3 regions of the Devosia sp. LjRoot16 genome follow, and region 1 is predicted to be linked to each of the others. Evidence: predicted binding sites of a transcription regulator. Region 1 holds the regulator's gene; each other region holds the start of a gene.
What was found. The regulator LexA, encoded in region 1, represses DNA repair genes until DNA is damaged. The targets are predictions, from matches to a motif close to TGTTCNNNNTGTGTTCNG.
Positions count from the first base shown of each region.

Region 2: a site for LexA is predicted at 3,522-3,539, ahead of ACSQ23_RS21860 (helicase-related protein). Genes of this name have one in related genera too.
Region 3: a site for LexA is predicted at 3,374-3,391, ahead of ACSQ23_RS05140 (DUF763 domain-containing protein). Genes of this name have one in related genera too.

Region 1 is NZ_CAXUPH020000003.1:47,474-55,457, forward strand. Features, by position in the region: gene ACSQ23_RS14625 (alpha/beta fold hydrolase) at 1-707, opposite strand, end outside; gene ACSQ23_RS14630 (alpha/beta hydrolase) at 829-1,596, opposite strand; gene ACSQ23_RS14635 (hypothetical protein) at 1,830-2,717, shown strand; gene ACSQ23_RS14640 (ATP-binding protein) at 2,722-5,502, shown strand; gene lexA (transcriptional repressor LexA) at 5,652-6,374, shown strand; gene ACSQ23_RS14650 (2-dehydro-3-deoxygalactonokinase) at 6,646-7,551, shown strand; gene ACSQ23_RS14655 (2-dehydro-3-deoxy-6-phosphogalactonate aldolase) at 7,555-7,984, shown strand, end outside.
Region 2 is NZ_CAXUPH020000005.1:98,813-106,796, reverse strand. Features, by position in the region: gene ACSQ23_RS21885 (YybH family protein) at 1-175, shown strand, start outside; gene ACSQ23_RS21880 (queuosine precursor transporter) at 189-875, opposite strand; gene rpmB (50S ribosomal protein L28) at 1,129-1,416, opposite strand; gene ACSQ23_RS21870 (DUF3108 domain-containing protein) at 1,679-2,452, shown strand; gene ACSQ23_RS21865 (hypothetical protein) at 2,657-3,067, shown strand; gene ACSQ23_RS21860 (helicase-related protein) at 3,628-6,798, shown strand; gene ACSQ23_RS21855 (RNA-binding S4 domain-containing protein) at 6,819-7,193, shown strand; gene fdxA (ferredoxin FdxA) at 7,489-7,827, shown strand.
Region 3 is NZ_CAXUPH020000001.1:1,091,674-1,099,657, reverse strand. Features, by position in the region: gene arfA (arabinosylfuranosidase ArfA) at 1-27, shown strand, start outside; gene ACSQ23_RS05145 (autotransporter outer membrane beta-barrel domain-containing protein) at 531-3,194, shown strand; gene ACSQ23_RS05140 (DUF763 domain-containing protein) at 3,427-4,689, shown strand; gene ACSQ23_RS05135 (hypothetical protein) at 4,727-5,509, shown strand; gene ACSQ23_RS05130 (mandelate racemase/muconate lactonizing enzyme family protein) at 5,638-6,840, opposite strand; gene ACSQ23_RS05125 (GntR family transcriptional regulator) at 7,016-7,708, opposite strand; gene ACSQ23_RS05120 (extracellular solute-binding protein) at 7,953-7,984, shown strand, end outside.

The DNA.
Region 1 (7,984 bases):
GACTGCGCTGCCGATGCGATGATCGGCACGATCTGATCGTCGTCGCCGTGGAGGATCAATGTCGGCTTGTCGAACCGCTTCAGGTCCTCGGTGAGGTCGGTCTCCGAGAACGCCTTGATGCAGTAGTGGCTGGCCGGCATGCCCGCTGCCATGCCCTGGCGCCAGAAGCTGTCGCGGACGCCCTGGCTGATCTTCGCGCCGGGTCGGTTGTAGCCGTAGAACGGCATCGACAGGTCGATGAAGAATTGCGACCGGTCCGCTTGCACCCCGGCGCGGATGCCATCGAACACCTCGATCGGCAGCCCGGTCGGATTGGCGGCAGTCTTCAGCATCAGCGGCGGCACCGCACCGATCAGCACAGCTGCGGCGACACGCGCCGTGCCATGCCGGCCGATATAGCGAGCCACCTCACCACCGCCGGTCGAATGGCCGACATGAATGGCATCGGCAAGCCCGAGATGGCTGACCAGAGCCGCGAGGTCGTCGGCATAGTTGTCCATATCGTTGCCGCCGAGGGGCTGGCTCGATCGGCCATGTCCGCGCCGGTCATGCGCGATCACCCGGTAGCCGCGCTCGGCGAAATAGAACATCTGGTCCTCGAACGCGTCGGCGCTCAACGGCCAGCCATGCGAGAAGACGATCGGCTGTCCGGTTCCCCAGTCGTTGAAGTAGATCTCGGTGCCGTCCTTGGTGGTGAAGTGGGCCATGGGCAATCTCCTGGGTAAGGGAAAGACGCGTGCCGCCACGCGAGGGGCATGGGAGGGCGGGCGGCACGCGAGGGCCACGAGCGCAGGATTTGGGGCGTCTGCACTCGCGGGAGAGCGTGGGCTACTGCGCCGACACCGCCTTGGCGGCGTCCATGATCAGCTTCGCGGTGTCCTCGGCATGGGCAATGAACGCCAGGTGCCCGCCGCTGACCGTCACCACGGTTGCCTTGGCGCGGCCGGCCATCTGCTTTTGCGCCTCGGGCGGGATCACGTGATCGGCATCGGCCAACTGGTACCAGGACGGCTTGTCCTTCCAGGCGGCAACGGTGAGCGGCGTGCTGGCGCCCTGCAGCGAGATCGGCACCTGCGAGTCACGCAGGAATTCGGCGTCGGCCTGCGGCAGCGCATCGGCGAAACCGGGAACATACGCAGCCTCGTTGAAGAACACGAAGCCATCCTCGCCGATATCGAACGGCGGCGGATGGTTCGGATCCTGCGGGATCAGGCCGAACGGCGATTCCCCGACATCCGGCACGAAAGCCTCGACATAGACGAGACCCGCCACCTTCTCGTGGTCACCCGCCTCGGTGATCACCGCGCCGCCATACGAGTGGCCGACGAGAATGACCGGGCCATCCATGCGGTCCAGCACCCGATCGGTGGCAGCGACGTCTGCCTCGATCGAGGTCAGCGGGTTCTGCACCATGCGGACGTTATAGCCCTCCTTCTTCAGGATCTCGTAGATCGGCCGCCAGCCCGAGCCATCGGCCCAGGCGCCATGGACCATCACGACATTCTTGATCTCGGCGGCGAGTGCCTGCGGCATGGCCGCGAGCAGCATCGGCAGCGCTGTCGCGAGGCTGAGCGCGATCATCTTTGTTGAAAGCATTGGATCTCTCCTTGGTGAGACCGAGTTCTGTCTCGGTGGTCCAAAGCTGATCCGGCGCCGGTCATGCTGCCAGTTAATCGCTGTGAAGTATCGTAACGGCGCGCCGAGCGATTCATGCTTCTTAGCAACTCTTCACACGCCGCGGGTTGGCCGACTCGCTAGGGTCTCTGCTGGGGCATGCTGCCGTCAGCCGCGACAGCATTGTCTCCGCAACCGATCCGGAGGCAGCGCCGATGACGATTTCAGCGGCCGACACGCACACCGAAATGGCCATGCAGTGGTGCGCCACCTTCACCGAGGCGGACTATCCGCGCTGCCGACAAATCGCCTACGACATGGTCGAGCAGGCGACGCGCGAGCGGCTCGACGAACCGATCTTCGCCTACAAATCGATCGCCCAGTCGCTGCACTTTCTCGGCGAACATGCCGAGGCGAAACGGGTGGCGGAACGCGTCCGACGCGAGGCCAAGGGGTTCATCCCCTGCACCTCTGTGCACCCCTACGTTTCGATGGGCATCGTCCTCGCCCGCATCGCGTGTCTCACCGGCGACGGCCAGGAGGCGGTCGAGATCGCTGCCGACACCCTGGCGCGATCACGCCGCGACAACCTCATCGCCAACTGTCACGCCATTGCGCTGGCCTGTGCCCCCATCGCCATCTGGACCGATGACGAACAGGCCGCCCGCTCCTATGCGTTCGAGCTGATGGAGGAAGCTGGCGGCGACGGGCTCAACTACTGGCGCAACTGGGGCCGCCGCCTGCTCCGCGCCATCGATCTCCGCTTCAATCCCCACGAGGTCAACGAGGAGCCGCTCGAGGTCGACAGCCTCGATGCGATCGAAGCCGACCACCTGGCAACGGTGGACGGCCGCGCCATTTCCGAACTGGCGCTGCGGCGTGTCGCCGAAGGCACCGTCGGCTGGACCAAACCCGAGGTGCTGCGCACCCAGGCAAGCACGGCCATCTGGTTCGACCCAGCGGCCGCCCGGCGCCTTCTTGCAGAGGCCCGCGCTACCGCCCTCGAGCAAGGCGCAATCGCCTGGGTGAAGCGCATCGACGAGACGGCGGCGCAGCACGGCGGCCGTTTCCCGCCCCCGCACCACCCTACCCTCGGCCCCTGACCCGATGAATGGCCCGCCAAATGAACTGAAGCTGCGCTCGCCGGATGCCGCCGGGGCGTCCGAAGACCAGTTACTGCATTTTGGTGGCTTCAGCGTCGACGCCTCCCGCCACCTGCTGTTCGAGGACGACAAGCCGGTGCGTCTGGGCAGCCGCGCCATGGCCATTCTTCTGGCACTGCTGGAGCGACCCGGCGCCCTCGTAACCAAGGAGGAGCTGGTCCGGGTGGCGTGGCCCGAGACCTTCGTCGAGGAGGTGAACCTGCGCGTGCACCTCGCCGCCATTCGACGTGCGCTGCGCGATTCCTCCACCAGGCCGGTTTACATCGCCAACGTTTCGGGCCGCGGCTATCGCTTTATCGCGCCGGTCGGCGGCAGAACGCCGGTTGCTCGCGCTGCCGACGGCCCACCCGCAACACTGCCAGGTAGCCTGGTCCAGTTGATCGGCCGTGACGAGGCGCTGCGCGCCGTTGCCGACATGGTCACGGCGCGCCGGCTGGTGAGCGTCGTGGGCCCGGGCGGCATCGGCAAGAGTTCGCTCGCTGCCGTGGCGGCGCAGCGGCTGGCCGGTCGCTTCGCCGACGGGGGCGCCTATGTCGACCTCTCCACGCTGACCGGCGGTCGCAGGGTCGAGCCGGAGTTGCTGCGGGCGCTCGCAGCGGGCAGCGGGGACCGGCCGGTGGATGTTCACAAACTGCTGCTGATCGACAGTTGTGACGCGCTGATCGAGGACGCCGCCGTCGCGATCGAAGCCGTGCTGCGCCTGCTGCCGCGCCTCCACGTCCTCGCCACCAGCAGCGAGCCGCTGCGAGCTGCCGGAGAGCACGTCTATCGCCTGGCGCCGCTCGACCTGCCGGAACGCGACGATATCGGGCTGGACGAGGCCATGACCCACGCCGCGGTGCGCATGCTGATCGAGCGCGTCCAGGCCGGCAACGAAACCCTGCGCGGCAGCGACCGCGACGTCCGGCACCTCGTGGCCATCAGCCGCAAACTCGACGGCTTGCCGCTCGCCATCGATATGGCCGCCGCTCGTATCCAGGTGTTCGGGCTGCAGGAAGTGCGCACCCAACTCGAGCGCGGTATCGAGTTTCTGTCCGATGGCCGCCGCACCGTTGCGCCGCGCCACCGTTCGATGCGCGGGCTCTATGAGCTCAACCATGGCACGCTTTCCGGCGACGAACGCATCGTGTTGCGGCGGCTGTCGATCTTCGCCGGCGCGTTCGACCTGGCTGATGCCTCTGCCGTGACCACCGACGGCGACCTCGATGATCGCCGCCTCATCGCCGCGCTGGGAGGCCTCGTGGCAAAGTCGCAGGTGCTCACCGCTCGGGGTGGACATGCAGTGCGATACCGTCTCTCCCGCCCCTTGCGCGCCTACGCCGCCGAACGGCTCGCCGCGTCGGAGGATTTGCCTCGGACGGCACGGCGTCATGCCGACCTCGCCCTGTCGCATGTCATCAATGCCCTCGAGGCCTGGCAGAAGCTGTCACGGGCCGAGTGGCTGGAACGGCATGGCGACCTGGTCGAGGAGGTCCGCGAGGCACTCGACCGGTGCCTTTCGCCGCATGGCGACCTAGACGCTGGCGCCCTCCTCGCGGCCCATGCGAGCCCCCTGCTGCTGCGGGGTGGCCACTATGATGAGATGCGGAGCCGCGCCGTGACAGCTCTACGGGCCGGAGCGCTTCTGCCAGCCAACCTGCGGTTCCGGCTGCATCTGCAACTGGCGACGCTGACGGAAGATCGCGCCGGTCCGCTGCGCATCGAAGGCCGGCACTTGCTCGAGGCGGCCCGCCTTGGCCGCACCATGGCCGCCGCATGGGCCGATGCAGAACTTCTGCTGGTCCGCTCGGCCCTGGCGCTGCGCACCGGTCACCTCCGGCACGCCGCCGGGCTGTCGCAGGCGGCTCTTGCCTATGCCCGCGCTGCCGGACGTCGCGATCTGGCGCAAACCGCGGACCGGTTGCAGGCGGAGGCGCTCCACTATGCCGGCGACCATGCCGCCTCGGCCCGCCTCGCCAACGCCATGATCGGTGGACCCGACTGGCAATTGCCGGCGCCGCTCGCCATTCTGACCTCCCCGCCGAGGGGGGCCCTGCGCGTCGTGGAGGCGCGCCGGCTGTGGCTGCTGGGCAAGCCCGACCAATCCCGCCACCTGCTGTTCGAGGCGCTGAACTTCGCCGCCGAGCAAGGTCCCTGGGCCCTCTGCGAAGCGATTGGCCTCGGCGCCTGCCCTTTGCTGCTGTGGTACGGCGAGGATGACCGAGCCGTTGGCTGCATCACGCAACTGGGGCGCGCGGCCGAGCATGCCGGGCTGCCGCTCTGGACCTCATGGGCCGATCTCTACCGCAAGGTGATGATCCACATCGCCGTCCGCGAAGGCCGTCGCAGCGAAAGCGCCATCCTGTTGCAGCCGGCGAGCTTCCTGCAGGCCGAGACCTGGGTGACGCTCACCGGCTCGCTGCGCGGGCTGAAGCTCTCCCCCGAACGCAGCAGCGGCTGGTGCCGACCCGAGATCCTGCGGGCCTTCGCCCTCGCGAGGGTCGCTGACGGCGATATCGAGGCCGGCACGCGGCTGCTGCAGGAGGCCATCGATCTCGCTCGAACCCAGGGAGCGCTCGCCTGGGAACTGAGGGCCGCCATGAGCCTCGCACGCCTGTGGTCGAGGGACCGGCGGACTGCCGCCTACGAGCTCCTTGCGGGCACTCTCCACGCCTTCACCGAAGGCAAGGCTACCTCGGATCTCCTCGCCGCCACGGCCCTCCTCCGCCGCCTCGCCAATGGGTGAGAGCAGCGGCGTTCCTAGGCCCGACACCTGCTCATTCCGCTCGCTGCGCCCCCAATCGTAACGCAATATTCACCGCTCGATTGCAGAACATAACTGGAACACGTATAACACGTTCAGTCTTTGTTCCGATTCTGCTCACGGAGCCGCCCATGCTTACGCGCAAGCAACACGAACTGCTGATGTTCATCCACGAGCGGATGAAAGAGTCCGGCATCCCACCCTCGTTCGACGAGATGAAGGACGCGCTCGACCTGAGAAGCAAGTCCGGCATCCATCGATTGATCACCGCGCTGGAAGAGCGTGGCTTCATCCGGCGTTTGCCCAATCGGGCCCGCGCGCTCGAGGTGATCAAGCTGCCGGATTCGATGAACCCCTCGCTCGGTGGTCGCAAGGCCCGCTTCGAGCCCTCGGTCATCGAGGGTAACCTCGGCAAGGTGTCGGCGCCTCCGGCCCGCCCCTCGGCACCGGTGGTCAATGCCGACTCCTATCGGGCGGTGACGATCCCGGTAATGGGCCGCATCGCGGCAGGCACGCCGATCGAAGCGATCCAGACCCACAGCCACTCCATCATGGTGCCGCCTGAAATGCTGGGGCCTGGTGAGCACTATGCACTGGAAGTCCGCGGCGACTCGATGATCGACGCCGGCATCTTCGATGGCGACACCGTGCTGATCAAGAAGCAGGACGCCGCTTCGACTGGCGAGATCGTGGTCGCCCTAGTCGATGACGAGGAAGCGACGCTGAAGCGGCTTCGCCGCCGCGGCAACTCCGTTGCGCTCGAAGCGGCCAACCCGGCCTACGAGACCCGCATCTTCCCGCCTGACCGGGTGAAGGTGCAGGGCCGGCTGGTGGGCCTGCTGCGCAAATACTGACGTATTGACCCCACCGCCAATCGGGTCCCTGGGCCGGCAGCCTTGCCGGCCCTTTTTCTTATGAAACCGAACCTCCCCGCCGATATTTGCACTAGGGCCGGGCCGGCAAAGACGTTACGGTCCGCGCCGCCAAGGGAGGCTTCGGGCATCCTCGGGCAGCGCCGCCATGCAAATGGCCGTCGCGATCGTACCAGGAGAGTGGACAACCTTCCCGATCGCGCTTTAGCGGCATGGCGGTGCGCAGCAAACGTGCAGCGCCAGGGAGAAGGTTTTGGCAGCAGAGGTCGAATGGGTCGCCGTTGATTGGGGCACTTCCAATCTGCGCGCATGGGGCATCGACGCCGCCGGCGAGATCGCCTTCGCGCGCTCGTCGCCGGATGGCATGGGTCGCCTCAGCCGCGAACAATACCCCGATGTGCTGACCTCGCTGCTCAGCGGTGTCGCCGAGGATGTCGAAGACGTGCTGATCTGCGGCATGGCCGGTGCCCGCCAGGGCTGGATCGAGGCCCCCTATCTCGACGCGCCGGCCGAGCTTGGTCGCCTCGTTCAAGGCGCGGTGGCGCCCGACATGCCCGGTCCGCTCAACCCCCGCATTCTTCCCGGCGTCTGCCTGCGTGATGTCGGCGCCGAGGACGTGATGCGCGGCGAGGAAACCCAGTTGCTGGGCCTGTCATCGTTGCTCCCGGGCTTCTCCGGTCTGGCGGTGATGCCCGGCACCCACAGCAAATGGGCGCTGCTTTCTGGCACCAGGCTCGAGCGCTTCTCGAGCGCCATGACCGGCGAGATTTTCGAACTGCTGCGCACCCACTCGGTACTGCGTCACTCGCTGGGTGGCGAACTCGAAGGCGAAGATCGGGAGCGCGGCTTCGAAGCCGGCCTCGATCAGGGGCTGGAACGTCCCGAACGGCTGACTGCGACGCTGTTCAAGGTTCGCGCCGGCTCGCTCCTCTCAGGACGCAGCGCACCATGGTGCGCCGGGTTCCTCTCGGGTCTGCTCATCGGCGCTGAAATCGGCGGCCAGCGCGATTGGATCGGCGAAGCCGAGATCCCCTTGGTCGGCAGCGTCGGCCTTTGCGGGCTCTACCAGATGGCCTTCGCCCGGCTGGGCGCCAGCACCCGCATTATCGATGCAACCGACGCCACCCTCGCCGGCCTCAAGGCTGCAAGACAGGCATAGACCATGACCCACCGACACATCATCGCGATCCTTCGCGGCATCACCCCTCATGAAACCCTCGAAGTCTGCGACGCCCTGGTGCTCGCCGGCATCACCATGATCGAGGTGCCGCTGAACTCGCCGGAGGCGCTGCGCTCCATCGAGGATGCCGCCAAGGTGTTCGAGGGCCGGGCGCTGATCGGCGCCGGCACCGTGCTGAGCCGCGCCGACGTCGATGCCGTTGCTGATGCCGGGGGGCAGTTCGTCGTCTCGCCAGATACCAACCCGGCGGTGATCGGCGCCACCATCGAGCGTGGCATGACCTCGTATCCGGGCGTCTTCTCGCCCACCGACGCCTTCAACGCCATCCGCTCGGGCGCCACGGGCCTCAAGTTCTTTCCGGCCGAAGTGCTGGGCCCCAAGGGCATCAAGGCGATGAAGGCCGTACTGCCAC
Region 2 (7,984 bases), on a different contig from region 1:
GCTGGAGTGGATTGCCGAAGGCGACAGTGCTGCGGCCTGCACCTACCGCTTCAACTGGGAAACCACCGTCGACGGCAAACGCCAGTCGGGCTCGGGCCGTGGCACCACGGTGCTGAAGCGGCTGGGCGACCGCTGGTGGATCGCCCACGAACACCTGAGCCGCTGGCCGGACTAGGTCAGAGCCGGCTCTAAGCCGCGACCTTGAGCGGCGGCAGCGGCATCAGCTTGCCCATCAGCATCCGGTAAGGCGCCAGCAGCAGCAATGCCGCGAGGAACTTCACCAGGAAGTCACCAGCCGCTAGCGAGAACCACAGCGGCACCTCGGGCCCGAGGCTGAGGAACGGCGCCGGAAAGCCCAGCGAGCCATCCTGTGCCCCATAGATACCGTCGACAAAGCCGAATGACGGCGCGAAGGCGATGGAAAAGAAGATCGCCGTATCGAGCAGCGAGCCGAACAGCGAACCGGCGAGCGGCGGCAGGAACCAGTTCCTGCTGGCCCTCAGCCGCGAGAACACCGAGATATCGAGCAACTGCCCGATGAGGAACGCCGTCACCGAGGCGGTAGCGATACGCGCCGTGGTAGCCGGAGTTCCCCCGGCATTCCACGGCAGCGGGTTGAAGCTCAGGTAGAACGACAGCGCCACCGCCACGACGAAACCGCACACCACCACGAGGCGGGCCCGCGCCGCGCCGTCATAGCGGTTGACGAGGTCGGTGACGAGGAAGGCAAAGGGGTAGGTGAAGGCGCCCCAGGTGAGGAGATCCTTGAGGTTGATCGGGCCGAGCGCGGCGTCAACCGGGTAGAGCACGAGAATGTTGGACGCGGTGACGACCACGACCATGGCCGCGATGGCCGCGACAAAGCGAGCGAGCATATCCTGCACCTCTATGGAACCCGCTGACCGGCATCAGACCGGGGCGGTGGGTTGGAGCTTGCGCTCCGATGGGTCTTCTAGTCTCGATGTCATTCCCGCGAAAGCGGGAACCTCTGTCTTGGTGCCTCACGCACCATCGCAAAACGGAGATCCCCGCTGCGCGGGGATGACACCGGTGGCGGACAGCAAGCCGGCCTCAAAACAAACCGCGCGTCCCTTTCGGGACGCGCGGCGAAAACTGAAAGGGCGAAGCTTACGCGGTCGCGAGAGCGGCGCGGACTTCCTTCTTCACCGACAGCGCGACGGGCGACAGCTCGGCGTCGTCTGCCTTGAGCAGGAACGCATCGAGGCCACCGCGGTGCTCGACGGTACGCAGCGCGTTCGCCGAGATACGCAGCTTGACCGTGCGGCCGAGCGTGTCCGACAGCAGCGAGACGTTGAGGAGATTGGGGAGGAAGCGGCGACGGGTACGGTTGAGCGCATGGCTCACCTTGTTCCCGGTCATCACGCCCTTACCGGTGAGTTCGCAGCGGCGAGCCATTGGAGTATCCTGTCAAAAGGCCCTCGGCGGGGGACTATCCCCTCGCAACGGGCTGGAGTCTGTTCTTGATTGCGGACGCTCCCATAGAGAACTGAGCCCCTCCCGTCAAGCTTGTGAACGCCGAATGCCTTGCCAGCCCGAGCCTCGCTCGGCATTTTGGCAGCAATATTGATTCGCTGCCTGGTGACGTCGCGTCGCCGCTTGGCGACGCCGCCAGAGGTCCGTTCCCGTGTTGAACGCCGGTTTCCGCCAGACGATGCGATTGGCCGCACGACTTGCCAGTTTGGGATTGGCGCTGCTGGCCCTGCCCGCCGCCGCGGCCGAGGTCAAGGCGCGCGCCGAGTACATGGTGACCATGGGCGGTACCCACATCGCCAATGTCCGCATCAATCTGACCGATAACGGCTCGGCCTATTCGCTGGTGCTCGACGCTAAGATCACCGGGCTGGCGCAGCTGGTGGCAAGCGGCACCGCCAAGGCCACTTCGACCGGGACCTCCACGGACAAGGGCCTGAGGGCCCAGAAGTTCGACATCCTGACCCGCGCCGGCGGCGAGGATTTTACCGCGGCCGTCACCTATGCCGGCGGCACCGTGGACACGTTCAAGGTGGCTCCACCGATCGTCAACAATATCGATCGCGTGGCAATCGAGCGGAAGCACCTCACCACCGCCAACGACATGCTGGCGCCGTTCGTCCTCAAGGGCGCCGCGCTCGACCAGCAGCTGTGCAACCGGCAGATGCCGATCTTCACCGGCGTCGAGCGCTTCAATCTGAGCCTCAAATACGTCAAGGACGATACCGCGACGAGCAAGCGCACCGGCTACCAGGGGCCACTGGTGCTGTGCTCGATGCATTACACCCCGATTTCCGGGCACTATACCAACAACGAGATCACCACCTATCTCGCCAGGAACGAGCGTATCCTCGTCTGGTACGCCCCGCTCCAGGCAGCCGGCTACTACATCCCCTACCGGGCGCTGGTGACCACCGAAGCCGGTGACCTCTCGGTGGTGCTGACCGAGCTCGCCGAGTAGCCGTACCGCCCGCGGAGCGCTTTCAGGTAAAGTTGCAGACTTTTCCACCTCCAAAGCGCGACCACATCAAAGACGCAGAGCATTCACCGATTCAACGAACGGTGAAATGCTCTGGCGATGAACGTCAGCTAAACCCTTGCCTCAGCACGCGTTCAAGCGCGCGACGGCATTTTCTCCTCCAAGGCTCGCGCCAAGGAGGAATTGATGACCATCGTGAAACTCGGCATCGCCGCTCTCGCCACTACGGTCGCGCTCGCTGGCGCCGCCAGTGCCCTCGACCTGAAGATCGCCACCCCCGGCCCAGGCAAGCTCGTGCCGACCAGCATCCAGCTCGGCATCATCCCGCCGCCCAACAATATCTGCCCGGGCAATGGCAAGCTCACCGCCTGGGTCGAAACCAACAAGCCCGGCACGATCAACATTCTGCTGGTGAAGAAGGGCGGCGCCGTCGGCGGTCCTTACGCTGTCACCACCGTGAAGGGTGCCAACGGCATCGTCATGGGCAGCTACACGCAGAACCTCGTGATCAACAATCCAGTCGACGCCGAATACCGTGTCGTCGTCGCCGGCACGCCCATCCAGTCCAACTGGGTTCCACTCGTCGCCGAGTGCTAAAACCCCGGGGCCGCTGCCCCCGACTTCCGCGCCCCGGACCACCGGCAACAGACCCGTGGTCCCTCGTGCCGGCATGCCTCCAAGCGGGGCTGCCGGCCGGGCGGCGGAAATCATGGTTAACCAGGTGTTACCAAAATCCGCGTGTCATTCCGGGACGGTCAACGGCTATTTTGCCAACGTCGCAGCGTGAGCAGCCATTGTTCAGGCACCCAAGGCATGAAGACCACAAAAATCTTTGCGGGTGAAGGCTTTACGCCTCGTTCACACTTGGCCGATTCGAGCCCCAAACCGCCCGCAATTAACCGCTTCGAAACCTTCCTGAACGCGATTTCCGGGGATTGCGCCGGATGCCACAGGAAAGCCGTGGCGCTAGCGGGTCGCGGACCAAGCCACCCACCATATGCTGTAGTGAACAAACACGGATTTCCGAGTCGCAACCGATTCCTTTCCGGTTTGTTCTTCGTTCGTACCAATGGTTAATGCCGGCGCCAGCGACCTCGCTTATTTGTTCCGCGACGAGACACTCGTTTGTTGGCTTTCGATCACCTAAATAGGGCGCGATGACTCCCGCTTCCGCCTCCTCGCTCAAGGCGATCCTTGGGCCCACCAATACCGGCAAGACCTTCTTCGCCATCGAACGGATGCTCGCGCACCGCTCGGGGATGATCGGCCTGCCGCTGCGGCTCCTCGCCCGCGAGGTCTACCACAAGGTGGTCGACCGGATCGGTGCCCAGCACGTGGCGCTGGTCACCGGCGAGGAGCGGATCGTTCCGGCCAAACCGCGCTACTGGGTCTGCACCGTCGAGGCCATGCCGCTCGACGTGCCGGTCGAATGCGTCGCCATCGACGAAATCCAGGTGGCGACCGATTTCGACCGCGGCCACGTCTTCACCAACCGGCTGCTGCATGCCCGCGGCATCAGTGAAACCCTGCTGCTCGGCGCCGCCACCATGACGCCGCTGATCCGCGCGCTGCTGCCCGATGCCGAGATCATCCAGCGCCCGCGCTTTTCCGAGCTGCTCTACGCCGGTTCGAAAAAGATCTCCCGCCAGCCCAAGCGCTCCGCCATCGTCGCCTTCTCGGCCACCCAGGTCTACGCCATCGCCGAGCTGATCCGGCGCGAACGCGGCGGCGCCGCCGTGGTGATGGGGGCGCTCAGCCCCCGCACCCGCAACGCCCAGGTCGACCTGTACCAGAACGGCGACGTCGATTTTCTCGTCGCCACCGATGCCATTGGCATGGGCCTCAACCTCGACGTGCATCACGTCGCCTTTGCCGACGACCACAAGTTCGACGGCCACCAGACCCGGCAGCTGACCCCGGCCGAGTTCGGCCAGATCGCCGGCCGCGCCGGCCGCCACATGCACAACGGCAGCTTCGGCGTCACCGGCCACGCCCCCGATTTCGACGAGGAACTGGTCAAGCGCCTCGAGACCCACGATTTCGAGCCGATCCGGGTGATACAATGGCGCAACGCCGAGCTGGATTTCGCCTCGATCGAAGACCTGCGCCATAGCCTCGACCAGACGCCCACGCTCAGGGGCCTGACCCGCGTTCCCATCGCCACCGACCAGCATGCGCTGGAGTTCGTCGCCCGCAACGAGGCCGGCGCTGCGGCAAAAAGCGAGGCGGCGGTGCGGCTCTTATGGGAGTGCTGCGGCATCCCGGACTACCGCGATATCTCGCCGGCGCAGCACGGCGAGATCATTACCCGCATCTATCTCGACCTCACCCGCCACCGCCATGTCGACGCCGACTGGATTGCCGAGCAGGTGCGGTTCTGCGACAATATCACAGGCGACATTGATACGCTTTCCAATCGGATCAAGCAGATCCGGACATGGACCTTTGTCGCCAACCGCAAGAACTGGCTTGAAGACCCCGCATATTGGCGCGAAAAGACCCGGGACATTGAAGATCGACTGAGCGACGCCCTGCACGAGCGTCTCACTCAACGTTTCGTCGATCGTCGCACTTCGGTGCTTATGCGCCACCTGAGAGACAAGCATATGGTATCGCCTGAAATTAACGACCGCGGCGAGGTGAGCCTCGAAGGCCACCTGATTGGCTCCATCGAGGGCTTCCGCTTCACCTTGGCTCGGTCGGAAGGTGGCGATGCCAAAGGCGTGGCGGCAGCCGCAGCTCAGGTCGTGGCGCCTGAAATCGCCAAACGCGCCGAGCGCGTCGCCGGTGCGCCCAACGAAGAGCTGGTGCTCGCCACCGACGGCTACGTGCGCTGGCGCGGCCAGGTGATCGCCAACCTGGTCGAGGGCGAGCAGCTGTTCACCCCGCGCCTCATCATCCTCGCCGACGAAAGCCTCACCGGCCCCGATCTCGAGCGCGTGCAGGATCGGTTGAACCTGTGGCTCCGCCACCTGGTCAACACCCAGCTCGAAAGCGTGCTGTCGCTCGAAGCGCCGGCCGATCTCGAAGGCGCGGCCCGTGGCGTCGCCTATCGGCTCTACGAGAATCTCGGCATCCTGCCGCGCAGCGCCGTGGCCGAAGAGGTCAAGGGCCTCGACCAGGACGTGCGCGGCAAGCTCCGCAAGCTCGGCGTGAAATTCGGCGCCTTCCACATCTACGTGCCGCAGAGCCTGAAGCCGGCGCCGCGCGAGCTGGCGCTGATCCTCTATGCACTGAAGCATGGCGGCGTGCGCCAGCCGGGCGTCGCCGAGCTGCCGCAGATCGTGCTGTCGGGCCGCACCTCGTTCCTCATCGATCCCGAAGTGAACGTGAAGCTCTATGAGCTGGCGGGCTTCAAGGTCGCCGGCCGCCGCGCCGTGCGCGTCGATATCCTCGAGCGCCTCGCCGATATCATCCGCCCGCTGATCGCGCTGAACCCGGTGACCCACCAAGGCGAATTGCCGCCGGGCGCCGCCGAGGGCAATGGTTTCCGCGTCACCGTCGAGATGACCTCGCTGCTCGGCACTGCCGGCGAGGACTTTGCCTCGATCCTCAACTCGCTCGGCTATCGCGTCCGCCGCACCCCAAAGGTCACGGCGCCCGTGGTCGTCGAGACAGCGACGACCAGCGAGACGACCACGTCGGAGACGACCGAGACCACTGAAGCCACTGAGGGCGTTGAGGCGGTTGCGACTGAGACTGTCGATACGACAGAGACCACGACCGATGCCGTAGTCGCCGATGTCGCCGATGCCGAGGTGAACGCTGCTGCCGCCGATGCGGTCGAGGGCGTGGCCCCGGCTACGGAGGTTGTCACCGAGACCGAAGTGGTCGCCGTCGAAACCGCCACCGCCGATCTCGGTGCCCCCGCCCCTGCCGAAGACACCAAACCCGCTGAGCCCGAGTTCGACGAGGTCTGGTTCCCGGCTGGCCGCCGGCCCGACAATCCGCGTCACGGCGGCGCCCGCAACCGCGGCCCGCGTGCCGATGGGGCGGAAGCGACCGCCGAGGGGGAAAAATCCGAGCGCCCGCAGCGCAATTTCCGTCGCCCCGAGCGTCCGGAAGGCGATGGCAAGGGCGGCGACGCCAAGCCCAACCGTCCGCGCTTCGAGGGCCGTCGCGACGGCCAGCGCCAAGGGGCCGGCAACAGCAATGGCGGCGGCAAGCCGTTCGAGAACAAGGGTGGCAAGCCGGGCGGCAAGCGCTTCGACAAGCCGCGTGAGGAGTGGAAGGAACACCGTCCGCGCGAGGATCGGAAACCGGCTGTGCTCGATCCGAACTCACCCTGGGCGGCGCTCGCCGCACTGCGGAACCCCAAATCCGAATGAAGACCGCGGAATAGTGGCGCTTGGAGAAGCAGCGGCTCGACAAGTGGCTGTTCTTCTCGCGCGCGGTGAAATCCCGCACCCTGGCGCAGAAGCTGATCGAGAGCGGCGCCATCCGGGTCAATTCCGAACGCACTGACCGGTCCGACCACAAGGTCGGGCCGGGCGATGTCCTCACCATGACAGTGCACACCCGCCTCTTGGTCTGGCGCATCCTCGACCCCGGCACCCGCCGCGGCCCTGCCCCGGAGGCGGCGCTGCTCTACGAGGACCTTTCACCGCCCCCGGTGCCCCGCGAGACAGCTCCACCGAGCCACGCTGAACGCGACATCGGCAGCGGGCGCCCGACCAAGAAGGAACGTCGCGACACCGATCGACTACGCGACGACGAGGATTGAACGGTTCGGCCCCCATCGTTCACTTTGCCGTTACGATCGCCGGCCTCGATTCCTCGCTCTCCCCGCCACAATTGCCAACCTGCACGCCCCGATGCGCATCGTAGCGTCGCGCGCCCGTGGCAGGGACGGATAACCATGTCGGAGAGCAAGGCCGATGCGTCGAAAGCCTGACCGCCCTGTCCCTTGCGGCGTGGGAGAAAAAGGGCTAGCACGGCCCGAGGCGTACGGCTTGCTGCGTGCGCCCGGCTGAAAGACCCAGCGGCCCTAGAAACTTGAGCAGGAACGCTCGCGAAGAATGACCTACATCGTCACGGACAACTGCATTAAGTGCAAGTACATGGACTGCGTCGAGGTTTGTCCCGTCGACTGCTTCTATGAAGGCGAGAACATGCTCGTCATTCACCCCGACGAGTGCATCGACTGCGGCGTCTGCGAACCCGAATGTCCGGCTGAGGCGATCAAGCCCGATACCGAGGGCGGCCTCGACAAATGGCTGGAGATCAACAGCAAATATGCCTCCGCCTGGCCCAACATCACCGAGAAGCGCGATGCTCCGGCCGATGCCAAGGAGTGGGACGGGGTCGAGGGCAAGTTCGAGAAGCACTTCTCCGAAGCTCCCGGCGAGGGCGATTGACCTTCGCCCCGCGAGGGTGGCTGGAAAAGTTCTGAGACTTTTCCGTCTCGAAGACGCGACGAGATCAGTGACCAGCCTCGGTTTTGCCGCCGGTTTGCCATGCCGATGAACCGCTTGGGCCCGGAAGCTGACCGGCTCCCGGCGGTCTTGATTCGCA
Region 3 (7,984 bases), on a different contig from region 1:
TACCAGATGATCCGCGTGAAGGTCTGAGGCCTGCCGCACGGCGGCCCCGGCCGTCGTCCGTCAAGCACCGGTGCGGGCTGACCCCCACCCCTGTCCCCTCCCCCAAACAGGGGGAGGGAGACCAAAACACTGGTATTCGTGAGAGCGTCTTCCTCCCTATGTTTAGGGGGAGGGATCAATGGTGGGGGTCAGCCCGCGCCGAACGTGCATTAGCCTTTGCCCCCATCCGCAGAGCATGATTGGGTCCGCCGCTGCAGCGAGACCCATGCAGTGGCGAAATTGATCAACTACAGCTTCGTGCTCCGCGAGCTCGGCTGTGACGGCTGGGTCGGCTGCGAATACCGCCCGCTGGCCGGGACCAGCGCCGGCCTCGGCTGCCGTTACCGCTGAGGCACATCGTTGGCGCGTCGGCGCGGGCCATCTGAGGGCATCGCCCCGAGTTGCCCCGGCCTGCCCCGAGTGACCAGCTACGCCGGCCGCGGCAGCCCTTCTAGGCTCGATCCACTTGGTCGGGTTCGGGCAGTGGGGCAATGAGGTCTTCGGGGGGTTGGCGGCGCCTGTTCGCCGCAACGCTGGCAGTCGAGCTGTCGCTCGCCATGATGCTGGCGCCGGCACGGGCGGCCGATGTCGACATTTCCACCAGCACCACCACCGGGGTGAACCTCAACCTCTATGCCGGTACCACGGTCGACATCCTCTCGGGCGTCGCGGTCAGCAACACCCTGGGCGGGCCGACGGTCAGCGGCACCGGCACCTGGGCGCTCGGCAACCACGGCAGCGTCAGCGGGCAGATCAAGCTCGACGGTGCCGGCTCCATGGTCACCAACACGGGCCTCGTCACCGGCGGCAATGCCATCACGCTGCTCGGCGGCGGCACCGTGGTCAACGAGCTGGGCGCCACCATTAACGCCACCAGCAGCGGTATCAGCATCGGCAAGTTCCCCAGCGGCGGGAACCCCGGCGTCGGCCCGGGCGTCGTCGTCAATTCCGGCACCATCACCCAGGTCGTCGCCGGCGGCGACCTGGTGCTGCTGCAGTTCGGCGGCTCAGTGACCAACACCGCCACCGGCGTGATCACCGGCAACAGTTCCGGCAACGCCGTATCGATCGGCCAGGGCAGCGAGCGCACGGTGATCAACTCGGGCTCGATCATCAACACGCGGCTGACCGGCTTCTCCACCGGCGTGTTCGTGCAGGGTGGGCCGAGCATCATCACCAACACCGCCGGCGCGGTGATCAAGGGCGGCTATAATGGCGTCTATGCCAGCGCCACTGGGGTGCTGACCTTCAGCAACGCCGGCACCATCGAATCGACCGGCAGCAGCGCCAGTTCTAAGGCGGTGGAGGCGACCGGCGGCGGCACTTTCCTCAACTCCGGCACCATCAGGTCGGCAGCGGGCGACGGGCTCTACCTCAACGCCGCCGGCACGGTGACCAACTCGGGCACCATCACCGGCGCCGTCAATGCCATCAACTTCAACGGCAGCAGCACCCGCACCCTGAAGCTCGATACCGGCTCGGTGCTCAACGGGCTGGCAAAGGGCGGCACCGGCACTGACAACCTGATCCTTCTCGGAACCGGCAGCGAAAGCGTCGCGAAGTTCCTCAACTTCGATACCCTGTCCATGCAGGGCAGCGCCTGGACGCTGAACGACGCCGGCAGCTTTTCGACCAGTGCCGAGGTGCAGGCCGGCGTGCTGAGCATTCTGGGCACGCTCACCAGTCCGACGATCGAGATCCGGGCGCTCGGCACGGTCAGGGGCACCGGCACGCTGGCGGGCGCGGTGAACAATGCCGGCACCGTCGACGTCTCGGCCGGCACGCTGAACGTCAGCGGCAGCTATGCCAACGAGGCGGGCGGCACCTTCAGGGTCGGCGTTACGCCCGCGGCGGCCGCCGGGCATCTCGCCGTCTCGGGCGTCGCCATGCTGGCCGGCGGCACGGTCAGCGTCACGGCCGCGAGCGGCTCCTATGCGCTGGGCAGCGCCTATCAGATCCTCACCGCCTCGAGCGTCAACGGCGCGTTCACCGGCCTCGTCGACGACTCGGCGTTCCTGCAGTTCGTGCTCGACTACGACACACCCGGCGAGGTGTGGCTGCGCGTTTCGGCGATCGCCAACCTCCCTGCGATCGCCGAGACGCCAAACCAACTCGCCACCGCCACCGCGCTACAGGCGCTGCCATCGAGCCCGCTGTTCGATGTCGTGGTGCCGCTGAACACCGCCGATGCGCTCGAGGCCTTCGACGATCTCTCGGGCGAGGTGCATGCCTCACTGTTGCGGGCCCTGGCCGATGCCAGCCGACACCCGCGTGAGGTAGGCCTGGACCGGGTCGATGCCGCATTCGCCGCGCTTGCCGAAAGCCAGGTCGGCGCGCGCAACGTCTGGGCCCGCGGCTACGGCGGCGCCGGCACGGTGGATGGCGACGGCAACGCCGCCGGCTTCGACTTCGGTGCCGGCGGCTTGCTGCTCGGCGCTGACGGCTTGGTGAGCCGTGAGGTGTTCCTCGGCGTATTGGCGGGGATCGGTGGGGTCGCGGTCGACCTGCCCGAGCGGGACTCGCGGGCCGAAGCGACCACCTACCAGCTTGGCCTCTATGGCGGCGCGGCGCTGGGCGAAATACGGCTGGCATTCGGCGCCGGTTTGGCTTCGAACCAGGTGTCGGTGACCCGCACCCCGAGCTTCACCGGCTTCAGCGAGACGGTCACGACGGACTACGCTACGACGACGGCGCAACTGTTCGGCGAACTCGGCTATGCGTTCGAACTCGGTGAGGTGACGCTGACGCCGTTTGTCCGCGCCGCGCTGATCGGCCAGTCGGGCGGGCGTTACGGCGAGAGCGGCGGCAACGCGGCCCTGAGCGGCGCTTCAGAAGACATCGGGGCGGCAGTGCTGACCGCCGGTCTCAAGGCGGCGCGCCGCTTCGTGCTCGGTGATGGCCTAGTGGTCGCCGCTCGCGGCAGCATCGCGCTGCAGCGAACCACCGGCGACCAGCCGACCGCCACGCACGGTTTTGCCGGCGGCACGCCATTCACGGTGAGCGGGGTCAAGCCGGATGACACCGCATTGCTGCTCGAAGCCGGTCTCGGCACTGAGCTGGCGCCGGGCGTGAGCCTCGATCTCGGCTACCAGGGCCAGTTCGGCAGCGCGCAATCGGCCCAGGCGGTGAAGCTCACGCTGTCGGGGAGGTTCTGAGACGCGGCCCCAGGGCCGGTGCGGGCTGCCCCCAGTACGTTCCACCTACGCGATGTCATCCCAGCGAAAGCTGGGACCCAACTCACAGCCTGCGCCAGCGGAAGGATGGGTCCAGCTTTCGCCGGGATGACATCCGGTGGGGAGGGGAGGCTGAGCATAGCTCCGGCTCGCAGTCAGTTTGTTTCTCTTTTGTTCCCATGCTACAATCGCGGGCGAACAAGGAAAACACCCCATGGCCAATCGAGGCGGGAGCGCCGATCTGCCCTTGCATGGCGGGCGAGTGCCGAAATGGCTGAGCGAGCGCATGGCGCGGCTCGGCGCGGTGATCTGCCAGGCCATCGTCATGGAGTATGGCCGCGACGAGCTGCTGAGCCGGCTGGCCCATCCGTTCTGGTTCCAGTCGTTCGGCGCGGTGATGGGGATGGATTGGCACTCCTCCGGCATCACCACCAGCGTCATCGGCGCGCTGAAGGGCGGCCTCCGGCCGCTGGAGCGCGAACTGGGTCTGCATGTCTGCGGCGGACGCGGCCGGCACTCGCGCAAAACCCCGGACGAACTGGTGGCGATCGGCAACCGCGTCGGCTTCGATGGCGCCGCTCTGGCCAAGGCCAGCCGGCTGGTCGCCAAGGTCGACAGCGCCGCGGTGCAGGACGGGTTCGAACTCTACCTCCACGGTTTCATCGTCGCCGATGACGGCCATTGGGTGGTGGTGCAGCAGGGCATGAAGGGCGACGCCAAGACGGCGCGACGCTATCACTGGCGCTCAGAGGGCCTCAGGAGCTTTGTCGAGCAGCCGCATGCGGCGATCGAAGGCGCGGGGCAGGGGACGATCGTCAACCTGACCGATGTTCGGGCGGCTCGGTCGCGCAGCTCGCAGGTCAATATCCTCGGCGGCATGGGACCGGACGCCATCGTACGCGAGGTCGGTCGGATCGAAGGGATCGCCGAACCGGCGCCGGTGGAAGACGACCAGCCGCTGCTGCCGCATCTGGTAATGCCGGAGCACCACGATATCCGCCCCAAGGACGTGATGCTGCGCCGGCTGCACGGCAGCCTCGCCGCGGCGGCCGATCGGGCGCCCACCGATTTCACCGAGTTGCTGCTGGTGCCGGGCGTTGGCGCGCGCACCGTGCGGGCGCTGGCCCAGGTGGCCGAGGTGGTGCACGGCGCACCACACCGCTTCGCCGACCCGGCCCGTTTCGCCATGGCGCATGGCGGCAAGGACAGCCATCCGTTCCCGGTGCCGCTGAAAGTCTATGACGAGACCATCCGGGTGCTGAAGTCGGCGGTCGGCAAGGCGAGGCTCGGCCGTGACGAGGAGCTCGACGCGATCAAGCGGCTCGACCGGCAATCGCGCCAGCTCGAGGCCGGCGCCACCGGCCCGAGCTTTAGCGAGTTCATCGCCGAGGAGCGTCGCCGGGCTCCCGAATATGGCGGGCGCACCGTGTTCGATGACCTGCCCAGCGCTTATGCCCGGGCCAAGATGCGGGTATAGCGATCGGGTCTGACCAGCGGACGCCCGAGAGATCAGCATGTCTACCGATGATCAGTTCACCCTCGTTTCGGCCGACCAGCGGCCGGACCTGATCCCGGCATTCGCCGAGCTTGCAGCGCCGGTCTGGCCGGCCTTCATCGACGGCGACCGGGCGATCATCGACTACTGGGATCACCTCTTTGCTGCCGGCCTGTCCCGCTTCCAGTTCGTCGTGTTGCGCACCGGGCCCCGCGGAGCTGAACAGGTCGTGGCCAGCTCCAACAGCATTCCCTTCGCCTGGGCGCAGCCCGAGGACGATGCGTCCCTGTCCGATGACGGCTGGGATGCGGTGCTCAGCGCCGGCGTGGAGGCCTTTGTCGCCGGCCGGCCCGTCAACACGCTCTCGGCGCTGTCGATCGTCGTGGCGCCCGAGCTTCGCGGCTCCGACTTGGCCGAGCGTCTGCTGCGCAACATGAAGGCCCGCGCCACAAAGGACGGCTTGCAGGCGCTGGTGGCGCCGGTCCGTCCGACACGGAAGCCGAGCTACCCGCTGACCTCGTTCGCCGACTATCTGGGCTGGACGACCGACAGCGGCGCTCCGTTCGATCCCTGGGTGCGCAAGCACTGGCAACTGGGGGCCCGCATCGTCAAGGTCGCGCCCCGCTCGATGACCGTGGCGGCACCGCTGTCACAATGGACGGACTGGACCGGTCTCCGCTTTCCGGTCTCGGGCCGCTTCCACCTGCCGGGTGGCCTGGCGCCACTCGTCGTCGACTGCTCTGCCGGAACCGGGCTGTATGAGGAACCCAACGTCTGGATGCGGCATCCGCTGGAGCCGTGAGCTGGGGTGCCTGCTCGCGGCCTGCGCCGGATGACACCGGTCACTGGGGAAAGCCGCACTCAAACAGCAGAAAATGAACGGGCCGGGCGGAGACCATCCGCCCGGCCCGGACTCAATACCGCCGACGATCAGTCGAAGAAGCCGGCGTCCTCTTCCTTGAGGTAGCGCTTGGCCGCCTTGGCATCGATGTCGAGGCCGAGGCCGGGCCCCGGCAAGAGGTCGACATGGCTGTCGACGACGATCGGTCCGGAGGGCAGGCCCGTGACGATCTCGTTCCAGAACTCGTCGGAGGCCGACGGATACTCGAAGGCGATATAGTTGGCCGGCAGCGTGGCGCAGACATTGATCAGCGCGCCGAGACCGAGCAGGCCATTCGCCGTGCCGTGCGGCGCCATCATGATCGAGTGCATATAGGCGTGCTCGGCCACCCACTTGAGCTCGGCAATGCCGCCGATATCGGCCGGATCCGGACCGACGACGCGCACCGCCTGGGTCTCGATCAGTTCCTTGAAGTTGTGGCGCAGGTAGATCTGCTCGCCGGTATGGATCGGCGTGGTGGTGGAGTTGGTGAGCTCACGATAGGCCTGCGGGTTGACCCACGGCACGTAGTCGCCGGTGAGCATGTCCTCGAGCCACATGATGTTGTATTTTTCGACGGCATTGGCGAACTTGATGGCGTCGTTGAGGAACCAGCCGGGGCCGCAGTCGAGCGCCAGGCTCACTTTGTCGCCCAGCGCTTCCTTCATCGCGATGACGCAGTCGAGCAGGTAGTTGAAGCCGTGCTCGGAGATCTGCCCCTGGTCCATGGCGCCATGGTAGCCGGCCTTTTTGCCGATCGGGCCATAGTGGAAATCGGGGTAGCTGTCCTTCTGGCTGGAATGGAAGCTCAGCCCCTGCTTGACCATGAAGAAGTTCTGCGGCTGCTCGGCCATCCACTTGACGTCGGCGGCGAAATCCTCGGGCCGGTCGGCCGAGCGCTTGCGGCGCACCGAACCGTTATAGACCCGCACCTTGTCGCGCACCTTGCCGCCCAAGAGCTTGTAGGCAGGGACACCCGCTGCCTTGCCGGCAATGTCCCACAACGCGTGCTCGATCACCGACACCGCCGCGCCATAGGGCTTGAAGCTGCCGCGCTGGCGGATTTTCATCATGCAGCGCTCGACGTCGGTCGGGTCCTCGCCGATCAGCGCGTCGCGGAAATGCAGGATGAACGGCTTCAGGTAGGTCTTGGTGTATTCCACCTCGCCGATGCCGTAGATGCCCTCGTCGGTGACGATGCGGACGATCGGATGCTTGCCGATAACGGCAACGCGCAGGTCGGTGATCTTCATGATAACTCCTCGTGCCTGCCGGGCGGCAGGCGTCTCCCAATCTGGCCGCCGGGGAGGCGGCCCCTCAAATAACTTTCGGCCGGCGGGACGGACCTTCCGCTGGCCCCTCGGAGCGCTTTCAGGAAAAGTTGTGAGACTTTTCCGGTTCGAAAGCGCGACAAATCAAATACACGCCCTATCGGCGCAGGCTCCTCTGGGCGACGCCCATCTGCTCGATGATGTGGCGCCCCGAGCCCTCGACGTGGCGGGCGACAACCGCGGCGGCGCCATCGGCGTCCTGCGCCCGGATGCGGTCGATCAGGTCGCGATGCTCGCGCAGCACCGATTGGCGACGGCTCAGCGAGGTCGGAAAGCGCCGGCTGATGGCGCGCAGGATCTCGCGATGCTTCCACCACAGTTCGGCGGCGTGGCGGTTGTAATGGCGGTCATAGATGAACTGGTGAAAGCGGGTGTCGAGCCGGCCATGCAGCATCGGATCGGCAAAGTTCAGCGCTTCGATTTCGGCCTGGATGCGCTCCAGCTCGAGGATGTCGGCGTCTGAGACGATCGACACGAACCAGCGAGTCAGCGCGGGCTCGATCAGCATCTCGATCTCGATGATGTCGCGCACGAAATCGGCATCGATCGGCCGCACCCGCGCCCCGCGGTTGGGCTCGATCAGGACGAAGCCTTCGCCACGCAACTGCTGCAGCGCTTCACGCACCGGATTGGTCGAGGTCTGGTAGTGCTCGGCAAGGTCCGCGACCTTCAGTCGCTCATTGGGCCCCAACCGTCCCGAAACGATGTCCTCGCGGATCATCTCGTAGACGGAGGCCTGCTGCTCGAGGGTCTCCTCGGGCTGGTCCGACTTGACGGTCACCTCGCTCATTGGTTCTGTTTATGCAGCTTTTTTGGGCAAGCCAAGCCCCGTTCGCACGCAAAGCGCGCAAAATAATGTACGACTTTGGTGATGTTGACATACACCAGTTTTGCTGGAAATCTGCCATACTAGTTGGGAAAAGCCGGCGCCAAGCCCGGTTCCCGAGGCGAGAACAGCGCACGCTGTAAAGGGCTTTGCTGCGGCTATGGGCCGGGCAACGCCCTGATTTGAGGAGGAGGATTTCTCAATGCATATGAACACCGGCCGGCGTCTGCTTGGCCTTTC